DNA from 3 places in the Streptomyces lusitanus genome. Region 1 is predicted to be linked to each of the others. Evidence: riboswitches for the same ligand, from Rfam matches in the RefSeq annotation. Region 1 holds a riboswitch; each other region holds the start of a gene.
The links. A riboswitch is a leader RNA that binds a small molecule or an ion and turns the genes downstream of it on or off. The one in region 1 is predicted to bind cobalamin.
Positions count from the first base shown of each region.

Region 1 (5,314 bases):
GATCTCGGAGGGCGGGCCGGAGGCGGTGATCTCACCGTCGTTGAGGACGTAGAGGCGGTCGCAGTAGTAGGCGGCGAGGTTGAGGTCGTGCAGGGCGAGCAGCACGGTCGTGGGCAGGCGGCGCAGAGCGTCGAGGACGGACAGCTGGTGGCGGATGTCGAGGTGGTTGGTGGGTTCGTCGAGGACGAGGAGGGTGGGCTGCTGGGTGAGGGCGCGGGCGATGAGGACGCGTTGGCGCTCGCCGCCGGAGAGCCGGTCGAAGGGGCGGTCGGCCAGATGGACGGCGTCGACCGCGAGGAGCGCGCGGTCGATGAGGTCGGCGTCCTCGGGGGTGTCACCGGAGAGGAGCCGTTTGTGCGGGGTGCGGCCCATGGCGACGACCTCGCGGACGGCCAGGTCGAAGTCGGCGGCCGAGTCCTGGACCACCGCCGCCACGGTGCGGGCCAGTTGCCGCGCCGGAAGCGCCCAGGCGTCGTCCCCGTCGACCCGGACGTGCCCGGTGTCGGGGCGCAGGACGCGGTAGACGGCGCGCAGGAGGCTGGACTTGCCGCTGCCGTTGGGCCCGACGAGGCCGATGGTCTCGCCGGGGCGGGCGGTCAGGGAGACGTCGTGCACCAGGTGGCGGGCTCCGGCGGTGAGCGTGACGCCGTCGACGTGCAGTTCGGCCGGGGGCGTGTCGGTCGCGGTCATGCCACTCCTCGGTCGGTGCCGCGGCGGGCGTCCCGGCGCATCAGCCACAGGAAGAACGGACCGCCGCACAGGGCGGTGAGGACGCCGACGGGTATCTCCATCGGTGATGCGACCGTCCGTGCGGCGATGTCGGCCCAGACGAGGAAGACCGCCCCGCCGAGCGCCGCCGTCGGCAGGACCCGGCGGTGGTCGCCGCCGACGAACAGGCGCACGATGTGCGGCATCATCAGGCCGACGAAGCCGATCGGTCCGGCCGCCGCGACCAGCACGCCCGTCACGAGGGAGAGCAGCACGAACAGCCGGGCGCGGAAGCGGGCGACGTCCAGTCCCATCGTGGTGGCCGCCTCCTCGCCGGCCAGCAGCAGATTCAGGTTGCGGGCCTGCGCCAGGAGGACGCCGACGCCGAGCAGCAGGGCCGTGCTCGGCAGCCACAGCGTGCCCCAGTCGACGCCGCCGAGGCCGCCGAGGGTCCAGGCGAGGACCGCGCGGGCCTCGTTGCCGCGGTCGGTGGTGAGCAGCAGCAGATCGAGGAGCGCGGTGAGGACCGCCGCGATCGCCACTCCGGACAGCACCAGCCGTGACGAGGTGATGCGTCCGCCGGTGCGGGCGGTGGCGTACACGAGCAGGAGCGCGCCCAGGGCCCCCGCGAAGGCGGCCACCGACAGGGAGAGGGGCCCGAAGAGCGTGACCCCGAACACGATCACCGAGACCGCGCCGAGCGACGCCCCGGAGGAGACGCCGAGCAGGTAGGGCTCGGCGAGCGGATTGCGCAGCAGGGCCTGCAGGGCGGTGCCGATCACCGCCAGACCGGCACCGGTGACCGCACCGAGCAGCACCCGCGGCGCCCGCACGTCCACCACGATGGTCTCCCGGGCCCGCGACCAGTCCGGATCCTGCCAGCCGGCGCCCAGCGCGTGCGTCACGATGCCCCACACCTGGCCGGGCGGCACCTGGACGGAGCCGATCGCGAGGCCCGCCATGGCGGAGACCAGGAGCAAGGCGGTGAGTACGAGCAGTGTGACGGCCAACTTCGTACGGCCCGCCCCTGACGCGTCGGCCTTCCGCCGGCGCACCGCCTCTTCGGCGGGCGTGCCCGTGGCGGCCTGGGTCACCGGAAGCTCTCGGGGTGCAGTCCGCGGGCCAGGTCCTCGACCGCGTAGGCCGAGCGGATGCCGACCAGGGTGGCGGTCAGGGGCAGGACGACGAACCGCTTGTTCCTGACGGCGGGTACGTCGGCGAGCGCGGGCTGGGAGAGAAGGTACCTCTTCTTCTCCTCGACGCTTCCGGCGCCGGCGTAGTCGTAGATGGCGATGACGTCCGGCTTGCGCTCGACGACCTGCTCCCAGGAGACGTCGCCGAAGACGTCGTCCAGGTCGGCGAAGACGTTCTCGCCGCCGGCCAGGCGGATGAGCTCGGTGCCCAGGCTCTTGCCGCCCGCGGTGAAGGCGCTCTTGTCGCCGCTGTCGTAGACGAAGACGGACACCCGGGATCCGCCCTCGACCGCCGCGGTGGCCTTGCCGACGCGGCTTTGCAGGTCGGCGACCAGCTTGGCGGCCCGGTCCGGGACACCGAAGATCGTGCCGATGGTGCGGATCTCGTCGTAGGTGTCCTGCATCGTCACCTTCTTCTTGCCGCAGTACTCGCGGTTGAGGTAGGTGTCGATGCCGGCGTCGGCGAACGCCTCGCGGGAACGGCCCTCCTTCTCGTCGAAGGCGCTGCCGTAGCCGCCGTAGACGAAGTCGGGCTCGGCGTCCAGGACCGTCTCGAACGACGGTTCCCTCTCCGCCAGTTCGGGGATCGCCTCGTAGTCCTTCTCGAGTTCGGGCAGGACGGCGGAGTCGGGGAAGGCCGTGCCGACCATGCGGTCCTTCAGGCCGAGGGCGAGCATGAGTTCCGCGGGGTGCTGGTGGATGGTGACCACCCGCGACGGGGGCTCGTCGTAGGTCGTCCTCACACCGCAGTTGTCGACGGTGACGGGAAAGCCCGCCGGCGCCGCGGCGGTGGCCTTCCCGTCACCGTCGGTCCCGTCGGACGAGCCGCAGCCGGTGGTCAGCAGCACGGACGAAAGAGCCAGGGCAGCGGCCGTGGCACGGAGGAACCCGCGTGTGCGGGCAGGGGTGAACGAAGGGGACACGTGAAGCCTCCTGGAGTCCGCGCTCCTCGGATCGGGCCCGCGACGGACCAGTGTCCTGACTCCCGGATCGGCGTTCCCTCCGCCTTCCCGCGCTGGGCGCAGTGGCATGTCGGAGGGGCGCTCCCCGGTCACAGTGGCGGGACCGTGCCGGATTCGCACCGGCTTCCTGTCTCCCGTCGCGGCGATGACCAGGTGATCCTACGTTTCCCCGAGCCGACGGCGAAAGGGCGTGCGGGCCCGGCCGCACGCCCCGCCTTCCTCACGCCTCGCGGACCGCCCGCAGGACGAGCCGCTCGGCGTTCTCGTCGTAGGGGCGCCCGTCGAACCCGCCGAAGACCTCCACGCGCCCGAACCCCGCCTCCTCGGCCATCCGCCGCAGCTCCACCGCGCTGTACACGAACCAGGTCAGGGTGGCCCGTGTCACCCGCTCGCCCCGGACCAGCACCCACTCGCTGCGCAGTCGCGCCCACGCGTCCAGCACGGTGTCGGTCTGCACCATCAGGTCGTCGCCCCGCCGCACCACCTTGGGCGGGGTGACCCTGCGGGCCAGGAGCTCCTTCCCGGCGACGTCCAGAACGAGTGTGCCGCCGGGTGCCAGGCAGGTGTACATCGTGCGCAGGACGCGCGCGTTGTCGGCGGGGTCCTCGAAGTACCCGAAGGAGGTGAACATGTTGAGGACGACGTCGAAGCCGCCCGGTGCCTCGTACGCGCGGGCGTCGGCTCGTACGTACGTCACGTCGGCACCGGCGTCCGCCGACCGCTTGCGTGCCCGGTCCAGCATGGCCGGGCTCAGGTCCACTCCGGTCACGCGGTGCCCGCGGCGGGCGAGCGGGACCGTGAACACGCCCGGCCCGCAGCACAGGTCCAGCACGCGTGACCCGTCGGGGAGAGCGAGCAGCGGGGAGGTGTCGAGCAGTTCCTCGGCCTGTTCGTAGCGCTGCTCGGAGAAGAGGAAGTCATGGAACTCGGTCCAGAAGTCATCGTCCTGGAATCCGCCCGTCCGTGTCATCGCGCGTCAGTGCTCCTTCGGGATCGCCGTCGGGGACAGGGAGCCGCGCCGTGCGACGGCGCAGCGTGAGCAGCAGAGGGGGAAGCAGCAGACACTGGACGGCGGCCAGCAGCCAGAACCATCCAGTGTGTCCCGCCCGTTCGCCGAGGCCGTACAGCTGGCCGCCCAGCACGCCGCTCGCGCAGGCGCCCAGGCCCGCGGCCAGCCGCTGCTGACCGAAGACCACGGCGTCGGAGCGGGGGCTGCGGCGCAGCGCCTCCAGGTCGTTGTTGAGGAACAGCACGATGTCGCCGAGGGTGATCAGCGCTCCGCCCGCCAGCAGTGCCGCCCGGGTACCGGCCGCCAGCACGGCCAGGCCCGCCGCCAGACCGGTGAAGCCGACCGCGAGGGCGAGGGCGTACGGCATGCGCCGGATCAGGCCGGACGCGAGCGGCTGTACGACGATGACCAGCGTGAAGCAGAGCAGCAGCACCACGCTGTAGAACGCGCTGGAGGCGCGCTCGACGGCGTACACCGCCAGGAAGTGCTGGAAGTGGAAGTAGAGGTAGAAGGCCAGCGCGTTGGCGGCGAACGGCAGGACCGCCACACCGGCGAGGAGACCCGGGCGAGCCGTGTCCGCGGACTCGGTGCGATGCGTGCCGTCGGGTCCGGGAAGCCGTGCGTGTCCCGCCGTGACCGCGAGGAACAGCGCCGTGACGGCCGCGAACAGCCAGCCGGGCGAGGACAGGACGAAGGGTCCGGCGATCAGTGGGCCGACCGCCATTCCGGCGTTGAGTGCCGCGTTGCCCGCCGACAGGAACGCCGGCCGGCGCGCGTCGTCGACGCCGTGCACCAGGTACGCCTTGTTCGCGGGCAGGTAGAGCGCGGCACCGCAGCAGGTCAGCACCAGCGCGCCGACCGCGAGGGGCGGCCAGCGCAGGGCCAGCAGGAGCCCGGTGAAACCGGCGGTGCGCACGACGAGGGCCCACACCATCGTGCGGCGCAGCCCGATCCGGTCCGCGAGGGCCCCGCCGACGATGCCGCCGGAGAACTGCACGAGCGACGCGACGGCCAGGACGACACCGACCGTGCCGAGCCCCATCCCGAGCCGTTCGTGCAGGAACACCGACATGAACGGCAGGACCATGAAGCTGCCGAGCGGAATGAGGAACGAGCTGAGCAGGAGGAACCGCAGCGGGCCGGTGAGCGGGAACAGCGAGGCCCGCAGGCCCGGTTCCCGGGCGGTGCGTTCACCCACCGGGCGCCTCCGGGCCGGCCGGGTCGGAGAACGGGCCGGTGCGTACCCGCAGGGCACCGGCCGCGGCCACCGCGCGGTGGGTGGCGAGTTCGGCGGTCTCCGCCTCGGCGTACACGATGCCCGCGTATCCCCGGCTGTCGCCCAGGTGCTCGACGGGATCGCCGACGCGTTTGACCGGGTACCAGGCGGGTGTTCCCGGCATGCCGGTGAGCCGGTCGAGCCCGGTGACGCCGGTGAACACGCC
Region 1 is NZ_JBHRWL010000007.1:177,436-182,749, forward strand. It holds gene ACFOSY_RS12630 (ABC transporter ATP-binding protein) at 1-690, opposite strand, end outside; gene ACFOSY_RS12635 (FecCD family ABC transporter permease) at 687-1,802, opposite strand; gene ACFOSY_RS12640 (ABC transporter substrate-binding protein) at 1,799-2,824, opposite strand; cobalamin riboswitch at 2,853-3,030, opposite strand; gene ACFOSY_RS12645 (class I SAM-dependent methyltransferase) at 3,084-3,833, opposite strand; gene ACFOSY_RS12650 (MFS transporter) at 3,802-5,070, opposite strand; gene ACFOSY_RS12655 (ATP-grasp domain-containing protein) at 5,063-5,314, opposite strand, start outside.

Region 2 (5,314 bases), on a different contig from region 1:
GCCCGTAGCCCCTCAGCCGTTCGCCCGCCTCCGCGAGCTGGTCCGGGGTGAGCAGGGTCGGGGTCAGGCCCGGGACCGAGGAGGCGGTGAGCCACACCCGGCACATCCACTCCAGCTGGGCCGTGCGGTCGTACGCCTGGTCGAGGGTGGCGCCGTGGGTGAGGGTGCCGTGGTTGCGCATCAGGCAGCCGGTGCGGTGGTCGAGGGCGCGCAGGGCGTTCTCGGCCAGTTCCTGCGTGCCGTAGGCGGCGTAGCGGGCCACGCGGACGGGGCCGCCGAGGGCGGCGGTCATGTAGTGGATCGCCGGCAGCTCGTCGACGAGGGTGGAGACGGCGGTGGCGTGCACGGCGTGGGTGTGGACGACGGCACGCGCGTCGGTCGTGCGGTGGACGGCCAGGTGCAGGGGCAGCTCGCTGGTGGGGACCAGCGTGCCGATCACCTGCCGGCCTGTGAGGTCCACCCCCGTCACGTCGGCCGGGGTCAGCCGGTCGTAGGGGACGCCCGTGGGCGTCACGAGGACGGTGTCGCCGACCCGTACGGAGACGTTCCCGGAGGTGCCGACGACCAGGCCGTCGGCGACGGTGCGGCGGGCCGTCGCGACCAGTTCCTCCCAGGCGCGCGCCACCGCCTCGTCCACCCGCTCGTCCACCCCCGCGGAGCGCTCACCGCGCGTGCCCGGGACGCCACGCACGGCGCCCTCCGCTTCCTGTCCGGTCCTGTGTCGTTCGGCCATGTGGAGATCCTGCCAGGAGCCCTGGCGGCCTGGGCTGGACGGCGGAGCACACACCCCCTCTTACGGTCACCGCGATGCCCGTTCCAGTTCATCTTCCGTTCACCCTGGTTACTTACGTTCGACCAGCCAATGACCTCGAACGATTGCCTGGGTAAATGGAAAGCTTCTCGCTGATCCTCGCGATTGTGGTGGTAACCGCACTCGCGTTCGATTTCACGAACGGTTTCCACGACACCGCCAACGCGATGGCAACGACCATTTCGACCGGTGCACTCAAGCCCAAGGTCGCGGTGGCCATGTCCGCCGTGCTGAACCTTGTCGGCGCATTCCTCTCGGTGGAGGTCGCCAACACGATCTCCAAGGGCCTCGTCGACGAGGCCGGCATCCGTCCCGAGGTCATCTTCGCCGCGTTGGTCGGCGCGATCCTCTGGAATCTCCTCACGTGGCTGGTCGGCCTGCCCTCCAGCTCGTCGCACGCCCTCATGGGCGGTCTGATCGGCGCGACGGTCGCCTCCGCCGGCTTCGGCGCGGTGCACGGCGACGTGCTCGTCACCAAGGTCCTGCTCCCCGCGATCGCCGCCCCGCTGGTGGCCGGCATCGCCGCGATGCTCGCCACCCGGCTCACCTACCGCCTGGGCCGCGACGCCGACACCAAGGCCTCCGAGAAGGGCTACCGTGCCGGGCAGATCGCCTCGGCCGGCCTGGTCTCCCTGGCCCACGGCACCAACGACGCCCAGAAGACGATGGGCATCATCACCCTCGCCCTGGTCGCGGGCGGCGCCGTCGCCCCCGACTCCGACCCGCCGGTGTGGGTCATCCTCTCCGCGGGTCTCGCCATCGCGCTGGGCACCTACCTGGGCGGCTGGCGCATCATCCGCACCATGGGCAAGGGCCTGACCGACCTCCAGCCGCAGCAGGGCTTCGCCGCCCAGACCAGCGCCGCGACGGTCATCCTGGCCTCCTCGCACCTGGGCTTCTCCCTCTCCACGACGCACTCCGTGTCCGGTTCCGTGATGGGCGCCGGCCTCGGCCGCAAGGGCGGCGTGGTCCGCTGGTCCACGGCCACCCGGATGTTCGTCGCCTGGGGCCTGACCCTGCCGGCCGCCGCCCTGGTCGCGGCCCTCGCCGAGTGGGTGTGCGGCTTCGGGAGCTGGGGCACGGCCGTGGTGGCCGTCTTCCTGGTCGCCTCCAGCGCGGCCATCTGGAAGATCTCCCGGCGCGAGGTCGTCGACCACACCAACGTCAACGAGCACGACACCCCCGAGGCCTCCGAGGAGCCCGCCGGTGTGGTCACCCAGGCGATCGCCGCCGTGACCCCGCCGCCGGCCGGCCCCGCCGCCGAGGAGCTCTCCGCCACCATCCCCGCGCCGGTCGGCGCCGACCCGCAGGCCCCGTCGGCCGCCTCGACGACCGTCTGACCGCGTCCGGCACGAAGGAAGAAGCAGCATGAAGATCGACTGGGCGGCCCTCGGCTCCGTGTTCGGCGTCAGCCTCGTGGTCACCGTGGCCCTGGTGGCCCTGTTCACCCTCGGCATCTCCGGTCTGTCCCGCCGCGAGCGGGCGACCGCCGAGGGCCGGTCCGCGGGCCTCGCGGTCACCGGCGCCTACGCCTGCTTCGCCGCGTGCGCGGCGGCGGTGGGCTACGGCATCTACCTGATCATGGCCTGACCACCGGGCCGCACGCGTGAGCGGGCGGGGCAGGAGCAGCGGCTCCCGTCCCGCCCTTCGCCGTGTCCGCGCCCCCGCCGGCCGGTCACGGCGTGCACGGCCGTCACCCACGTGAGCCCCTCTGTGGGCCTCGGCACACTTCAGCCCCGCAGGTCAACGGCAAGTTGACGGCCCTTCCGGGGGCATGGTGGACTGCCTCCGCCATTACGGCGGCAGGAGAGGAAGCCGGTGCGAATCCGGCGCGGTCCCGCCACTGTCACCGGGGTCACCACCCCCGGGAGCCAGGAACTCTCGCCGCCGGTCTCGTCGAACCAGGGCGCGGACACCCTGAGTGAGGACATATCGCCATGCGCGGCAGCCTGCCGAGGTCGACCAGCGACACCCCACCCCCCTTCGGGGCCGTTCCCTCCGGATCCGTCACCGGCTGACCCATGGGTGCCGATCGCGTGTTCGCGTACGGCGCCGCCGCCGGCCTCCTCGGCGACCTGCTGCTCGGCGATCCGCGCCGTGGGCATCCGGTCGCCGCTTTCGGGCGGGCCGCGGCCGCCGTGGAGCGGGTGCTGTGGCGCGACGACCGGGGCCGCGGAGCCGTGCACACCGCCGTGTGCGTCGGCGGAGCCGTCGCGTCGGCCGCCCTCGCCTCCCGTCTCGTACGCTCCTCCCCCGCCGCCTCCACGGCCCTGACCGGCGTCGCCACCTGGGCCGTCGTCGGCGGGACCTCGCTGGCCCGCGAGGCCCGCGTCATCGCGCGGGCGCTGGAGGCCGGGGACGTCGAGGCCGCCCGGGAGCGGCTGCCGCACCTGTGCGGGCGTGACCCGCAGGCCCTGGACGCCGACGGGATCGCCCGCGCCGTGGTGGAGTCCGTCGCCGAGAACACCTCCGACGCCGTGGTGGGCGCCCTGGTGTGGGGCGCGGTCGCCGGGGTGCCGGGTCTGGTGGGCTTCCGGGCCGTCAACACCCTGGACGCGATGGTGGGTCACAGGTCGCCCCGCTACCGCCGCTACGGCTGGGCGTCCGCCCGCCTCGACGACGTCGCCGGCTGGCCGGGGGCACGCCTGACGGCCGTCCTCGCCGCGCTCACCGGGCCCGACCCGCGCGGCGCCGTACGGGCGTGGCGCGCGGACGCGGCGAAGCACCCCAGCCCCAACGCCGGTCCCGTCGAGGCGTCCTTCGCGGGCGCGCTCGGCGTACGGCTCGGCGGGCCCCTCTCCTACGGCGGCCGGGTCGAGCACCGGCCCGTCCTCAACGGCGGCGGACGCCCCGTCGCCGTCTCCGACATCGACCGGGCGGTGCGCCTGTCACGGCGCGTCGGCTGGCTGGCGCTGGCGGCCGGTGTGGCGGCGCGGCGCGTGCTGAAGGGACGTGCGACGTGAGCGGTGGCGGACTGCTGGTCGCCGGGACCACCTCGGACGCCGGCAAGAGCGTGGTCACCGCCGGGATCTGCCGGTGGCTGGTGCGCCAGGGCGTGAAGGTCGCGCCGTTCAAGGCGCAGAACATGTCGCTGAACTCGTTCGTGACGCGGGAGGGCGCCGAGATCGGCCGGGCGCAGGCCATGCAGGCCCAGGCGTGCCGCGTCGAGCCGACCGCGCTGATGAACCCGGTGCTGCTGAAGCCGGGCGGCGAGCGATCCAGCCAGGTGGTGCTGATGGGCCGCCCGGTCGGCGAGATGAGCGCCCGCGGCTACCACGGCGGACGGCAGGAACAACTGCTCGGCACGGTCCTCGACTGTCTGGAGCGGCTGCGGGGCACGTATGACGCAGTGATCTGCGAGGGGGCCGGCAGCCCGGCCGAGATCAATCTGCGGCGCACCGACATCGTGAACATGGGCGTCGCACGCAACGCGGGCCTGCCGGTCCTCGTCGTCGGCGACATCGACCGGGGCGGCGTCTTCGCGTCCTTCTTCGGCACCGTCGCGCTGCTCTCCCCCGAGGACCAGGCACTGGTCGCCGGGTTCCTGGTGAACAAGTTCCGCGGCGACGTCTCGCTCCTGGAGCCGGGCCTGGACATGCTGCACGGCCTGACCGGGCGGCGCACGTACGGCGTGCTGCCGTTCCGGCACGGGCTCGGCATCGACGAGGAGGACGGACTCAGGGTGTCGCTGCGGGGCACCGTGCGGGAGTCCGTGGTCGCGGCTCCGGTCGGCGAGGACGTGCTGCGGGTCGCCGTGTGCGCGGTGCCGCTGATGTCCAACTTCACCGACGTGGACGCGCTCGCCGCCGAACCGGGCGTCGTGGTGCGGTTCGTGGACCGCCCCGAGGAACTGGCCGACGCCGACCTCGTGGTCGTACCGGGGACGCGCGGGACCGTGAAGGCGCTGGAGTGGCTGCGGGAGCGCGGGCTGGCGGACGCGCTGCGGCGGCGGGCGGCCGAGGGGCGGCCCGTGCTGGGGATCTGCGGCGGCTTCCAGGTGCTCGGCGAGCACATCGAGGACGACGTCGAGAGCCGGCGGGGACGGGTCGACGGGCTCGGCGTGCTGCCCGTACGGGTGCGGTTCGCGCGGGAGAAGACCCTCACGCGTCCGTCGGGCGAAGCCCTCGGTGAGCCCGTCGAGGGGTACGAGATCCATCACGGGGTCGCCGAGGTCCTCGGCGGCGAACCCTTCCTGGACGGGTGCCGGGTCGGACAGACCTGGGGCACCCACTGGCACGGCTCGCTGGAGTCGGACGCCTTCCGGCGGGCCTTCCTGCGCGAGGTGGCGCGGGCCGCGGGCCGCCGCTTCGTGCCGGCCCCCGACACCTCCTTCGCCGCGCTGCGCGAGGAGCAGCTCGACCGGCTCGGCGACCTGATCGAACAGCACGCGGACACGGACGCGCTGTGGCGGCTCATCGAGTCCGGCGCGCCGACAGGACTGCCCTTCATCCCACCGGGAGCGCCCGCATGAGCACAGTGTTGTTGTTGTCGACCGCCGACACG
Region 2 is NZ_JBHRWL010000021.1:56,869-62,182, forward strand. It holds gene ACFOSY_RS27735 (class II aldolase/adducin family protein) at 1-733, opposite strand, end outside; gene ACFOSY_RS27740 (inorganic phosphate transporter) at 889-2,151, shown strand; gene ACFOSY_RS27745 (hypothetical protein) at 2,180-2,401, shown strand; cobalamin riboswitch at 2,595-2,714, shown strand; gene ACFOSY_RS27750 (cobalamin biosynthesis protein) at 2,833-3,774, shown strand; gene ACFOSY_RS27755 (cobyric acid synthase) at 3,771-5,282, shown strand; gene cobN (cobaltochelatase subunit CobN) at 5,279-5,314, shown strand, end outside.
Region 2: linked by a shared signal. The riboswitch ahead of ACFOSY_RS27750 (cobalamin biosynthesis protein) and the one ahead of ACFOSY_RS12640 (ABC transporter substrate-binding protein) in region 1 are both predicted to bind cobalamin.

Region 3 (5,314 bases), on a different contig from region 1:
GGTGACGCCTGTGCGCGTCGTCATCGGCCTCTGCCTGCTCGCACCATTCGTCGCCATGCTGTGGGTCGGGTCCTACGCCAAGACCGACCCGGTGCTGATCGGCATCCCCTTCTTCTACTGGTACCAGATGCTGTGGGTGCTGATCTCGACCGTCCTGACGATGGTCGCGTACAAGCTCTGGCAGCGTGACCAGCGCGCCCGCGCGGACCGGAAGGGCGGTGCGGAGCAGTGAACGACGGCGTGAACGGCGTGGCACTCGCCGTCTTCATCTTCTTCTTCCTGCTCGTCACCGTGATGGGCTTCCTGGCCGCGCGCTGGCGCAGGGCCGCGAACGAGCACACCCTCGACGAGTGGGGCCTGGGCGGGCGCTCGTTCGGCACCTGGGTCACCTGGTTCCTGCTGGGCGGCGACCTGTACACCGCGTACACCTTCGTGGCCGTCCCGGCGGCGATCTACGCGGCGGGCGCGGCCGGCTTCTTCGCGGTGCCGTACACGATCCTGGTGTACCCGCTGATCTTCACCTTCCTGCCCCGGCTGTGGTCGGTGTCGCACAAGCACGGCTATGTGACGACCTCCGACTTCGTGCGCGGGCGGTTCGGCTCGAAGGGTCTTTCGCTGGCCGTCGCGGTCACCGGCATCCTGGCGACGATGCCGTACATCGCGCTCCAGCTGGTCGGCATCCAGGCCGTGCTGGACGTGATGGGCGTCGGCGGCGGCGAGAACACCAACTGGTTCATCAAGGACCTGCCGCTGCTCATCGCCTTCGGTGTGCTGGCCGCGTACACCTACTCGTCGGGGCTGCGGGCGCCCGCGCTGATCGCGTTCGTCAAGGACACGCTGATCTACATCGTGATCGCGGTGGCGATCATCTACATCCCGATCAAGCTGGGCGGCTTCGACGAGATCTTCGCCAAGGCGACCGAGGCGTACAGCCAGACCAACCCGGCCACGGGCGCGCCGCGCGGCGCTACGGTGCCGGGCGAGGCGGGCCAGTGGACGTACGCCACCCTCGCGCTGGGCTCGGCGCTCGCGCTGTTCATGTACCCGCACTCGATCACCGCGACGCTGTCCTCGCGCAGCCGTGAGGTGATCCGCCGCAACACCACGATCCTGCCGCTGTACTCGCTGATGCTGGGCCTGCTGGCGCTGCTCGGGTTCATGGCGATCGCGGCCGGGGTGAAGGTGCAGAACGGCCAGCTGGCCATCCCGCAGCTGTTCGAGAACATGTTCCCGGACTGGTTCGCCGGTGTGGCCTTCGCGGCCATCGGCATCGGCGCGCTGGTGCCGGCGGCGATCATGTCGATCGCGGCGGCGAACCTGTTCACCCGCAACATCTACAAGGACTTCATCAAGCCGGACGCGACGCCCAAGCAGGAGACCGCCGTCTCCAAGGTCGTGTCCCTGCTGGTGAAGGTGGGCGCGCTGGTCTTCGTGCTGACCATGGACAAGACCGTCGCGATCAACTTCCAGCTGCTGGGCGGCATCTGGATCCTCCAGACCTTCCCGGCGCTGGTGGGCGGCCTGTTCACCCGCTGGTTCCACCGCTGGGCGCTGATCGGCGGCTGGGCGGTCGGCATGATCTACGGCACGGTCGCCGCGTACGGGGTGGCCTCGCCGACGCAGAAGCACTTCGGCGGGTCCTCGGACGAGATCCCGGGCATCGGGGAGATCGGCTACATCGGTCTCACCGCGTTCGTGCTCAACGTGCTGGTCACGGTCGTCCTGACCTTCGTCATGCGGGCGGTCAAGGCGCCGGAGGGCGTCGACGAGACCAAGCCGCAGGACTACACGGCGGACGCCGGCGACCCGGGCGTCCAGGTGGAGCTCCCGCCGGCCACGGCGGGCAGCGCGCACTGACGCCGTCGCGTCCAGGGCAGCGGGCCGCCGGTGGAAAACCGGCGGCCCGCTGTCGTACCCGTACGGCAGACTCCCCTCATGGACATCGTCATCCGGCCGGTGACGGCCGGCGAACACGCGGAACTCGGTGAGATCACCGCCCAGGCCTATCTCGGCGACGGGCTGCTGGACTTCGGGGAGAGCGACAGCTACCTCGGCGAGCTGCGGGACGTGGCGAAGCGGGCGGCGGCGGCCGAGGTGCTGGTCGCCGTGGAGCACGGCGCGCTGCTGGGCGGGGTGACCTTCGTGCCCGGCCCGGGGCCCATGGCCGACATCGCGGAGCCGGGCGAGGCGGAGATACGCATGCTGGCGGTCTCCCGCGACCACCGCGGCCGGGGCGCCGGCGAGGCGCTGGTGCGCGCCTGCGTCGACCGGGCGCGGGCGCTCGGCCGGGAGCGGATGGTGCTGTCCACCCAGCGCACGATGCACGCCGCGCACCGGGTCTACGAGCGGCTGGGCTTCACGCGCGCCCCGGCGCGGGACTGGAATCCGCTGCCGGAGCTGGACGACATCATGCTGGTGGTCTACGAGCTGACGCTCTGACGGCTCCGCGCGGGCCGTCGCCCGGCCCGCGCGACACAACATATGGGTCCGCCAGCCGCACCCGGCACAAGATGTATGCTCGTGCTCGCTGTCGTCGCAGGGGAATCCGGTGCGAATCCGGAACTGTCCCGCAACGGTGTACCCATGCCTGCCCACGGGCGCGCACGGGAGTCAGTCCGAGGACCTGCCGACAGTGCGCCCGGCCCTTCCGGTCCGGGTGCCCTGACGTCCGGGCCTCGCGGAATGGGCCGGTGGACGCGACGCCGCGTGCGTTCGTGTGCTGCCCCCTGCGCTCTTCGAGGCCCCCGTGCCGAGCGAGGGAGAGCCACACGTGACCATCGCGCCAGCCGATCCGGCTTCAGCGACCCGCGTGACCGAGGAGAGCGACGGTCCCGGTGCCGCGCTGCTGCGGACCCTGACCCAGCTGACCGCCGACCTGCCCGACGCCGACCCCGGCCGGGTGGCCGCGGCCGCGCTGCGCGGCCGGTCCGCCGCCGCCGACGAGGCGGAGCTGCGGGAACTGGCCACCGAGGCGGCCGCCGGGCTGATCTCCGAGGACCCCGCCTACTCCCGGCTCGCCGCCCGGCTGCTGACCCTCGCCATCCGCGCCGAGGCCGCCTCGCAGGGCGTCACCTCGTTCACCGGGTCGGTCGCGACCGGGTACCGCGAGGGTCTGATCGCCGACCGCACCGCCGCCTTCGTCCGGCTCCACGCGGCCCGTCTGGACGCGCTGGTCGACACCGGCGCCGACGACCGCTTCGGCTACTTCGGGCTGCGCACCCTGCACAGCCGCTACCTGCTGCGTCACCCGGTCACCCGCAAGGTCGTCGAGACGCCCCAGCACTTCCTGCTGCGGGTCGCCTGCGGGCTCGCCGAGGACGACAGCGAGCGGGCGCTGGAGGAGGTCGCCGCGCTGTACGGGCTGATGAGCCGGCTGGACTACCTGCCCTCCTCCCCCACGCTGTTCAACTCGGGCACCCGCCACCCGCAGATGTCGTCCTGCTACCTCCTGGACTCCCCCGCGGACGAGCTGGACTCCCTCTACCAGCGCTACCACCAGGTCGCCCGCCTGTCGAAGCACGCCGGCGGCATCGGCCTGTCCTTCTCCCGCGTCCGCGCCCGGGGTTCGCTGATCCGCGGCACCAACGGGCACTCCAACGGCATCGTGCCGTTCCTGAAGACGCTGGACGCCTCGGTCGCCGCCGTGAACCAGGGCGGCCGGCGCAAGGGCGCGGCGGCGGTCTACCTGGAGACCTGGCACGCGGACATCGAGGAGTTCCTCGAACTGCGCGACAACACCGGTGAGGACGCCCGCCGTACGCACAACCTGAACCTGGCGCACTGGGTGCCGGACGAGTTCATGCGCCGCGTCGACGCCGACGGGCAGTGGTCGCTGTTCTCCCCGGTGGACGTGCCCGAGCTGGTCGACCTGTGGGGCGAGGAGTTCGACGCGGCCTACCGCGCCGCCGAGGCGAAGGGCCTGGCCCGCAGGACGATCCCGGCGCGCGAGCTGTACGGCCGGATGATGCGCACCCTCGCGCAGACCGGCAACGGCTGGATGACGTTCAAGGACACCGCCAACCGCACCGCCAACCAGACCGCCGAGCCGGGACACGTCGTCCACTCCTCGAACCTGTGCACGGAGATCCTGGAGGTCACCGACGACGGGGAGACGGCGGTCTGCAACCTCGGCTCGGTCAACCTCGCGGCCTTCGCCGGCGGGGACGGCATGGACTGGGAGCGTCTGGACGCGGCGGTCCGCACCGCCGTGACGTTCCTGGACCGGGTGGTCGACATCAACTTCTACCCGACCGAGGAGGCGTCCCGGTCCAACAGCCGCTGGCGTCCGGTGGGTCTGGGCGTGATGGGGCTCCAGGACGTGCTGTTCCGGATGCGGCTGCCCTTCGACTCCCCCGAGGCGAAGGAGCTGTCCACCCGGATCGCCGAGCGGATCATGCTCGCCGCGTACGAGACGTCGGCCGCCCTCGCCGAGCGGCACGGCCCGCTGCCCGCCTGGGAGAAGACCCGCACCGCGCGGGGCGTGCTGCACCCCGACCACTACGGCGTCGAGCTCGCCTGGCCGGAGCGCTGGGCGGCGCTGCGGACCCGGATCGCCGCCACGGGCCTGCGCAACGCGCTGCTGCTGGCGATCGCGCCCACCGCGACCATCGCGTCCATCGCCGGCGTGTACGAGTGCATCGAGCCGCAGGTGTCCAACCTGTTCAAGCGCGAGACGCTGTCCGGGGAGTTCCTCCAGGTCAACTCCTACCTGGTGGAGGACCTCAAGCGGCTCGGCGTGTGGGACGCGCGCACCCGGGAGGCGCTGCGCGAGGCGGGCGGCTCGGTGCAGGACTTCGCCTGGATCCCCGAGGACGTACGGCGGCTGTACCGCACGGCGTGGGAGATCCCGCAGCGCGGTCTGATCGACATGGCCGCCGCCCGCACCCCGTTCCTGGACCAGGCGCAGTCGCTGAACCTGTTCCTGGAGACGCCGACCATCGGCAAGCTCTCCTCGATGTACGCCTACGCCTGGAAGCAGGGGCTGAAGACCACCTACTACCTGCGCTCCCGCCCGGCGACCCGGATCGCCCGCGCGGCCCGCGCCGCCGTCCCCGTCCAGCAGCCGGCCGACCCCGAGGCCGTCGCCTGCTCCCTCGAGAACCCCGAATCCTGCGAGGCCTGCCAGTGACCACCAGCACGACCAAGAACCTGCTCGACCCCGGCTTCGAGCTGACCCTGCGCCCCATGCGCTACCCGGACTTCTACGAGCGCTACCGGGACGCGATCAAGAACACCTGGCACGTCGAGGAGGTGGACCTGCACTCGGACGTCGCCGACCTGGCGAAGCTGACGCCCGAGGAGCAGCATCTGATCG
Region 3 is NZ_JBHRWL010000002.1:537,743-543,056, reverse strand. It holds gene ACFOSY_RS03910 (DUF3311 domain-containing protein) at 1-232, shown strand, start outside; gene mctP (monocarboxylate uptake permease MctP) at 229-1,857, shown strand; gene ACFOSY_RS03900 (GNAT family N-acetyltransferase) at 1,936-2,439, shown strand; cobalamin riboswitch at 2,515-2,645, shown strand; gene ACFOSY_RS03895 (ribonucleoside-diphosphate reductase subunit alpha) at 2,771-5,128, shown strand; gene ACFOSY_RS03890 (ribonucleotide-diphosphate reductase subunit beta) at 5,185-5,314, shown strand, end outside.
Region 3: linked by a shared signal. The riboswitch ahead of ACFOSY_RS03895 (ribonucleoside-diphosphate reductase subunit alpha) and the one ahead of ACFOSY_RS12640 (ABC transporter substrate-binding protein) in region 1 are both predicted to bind cobalamin.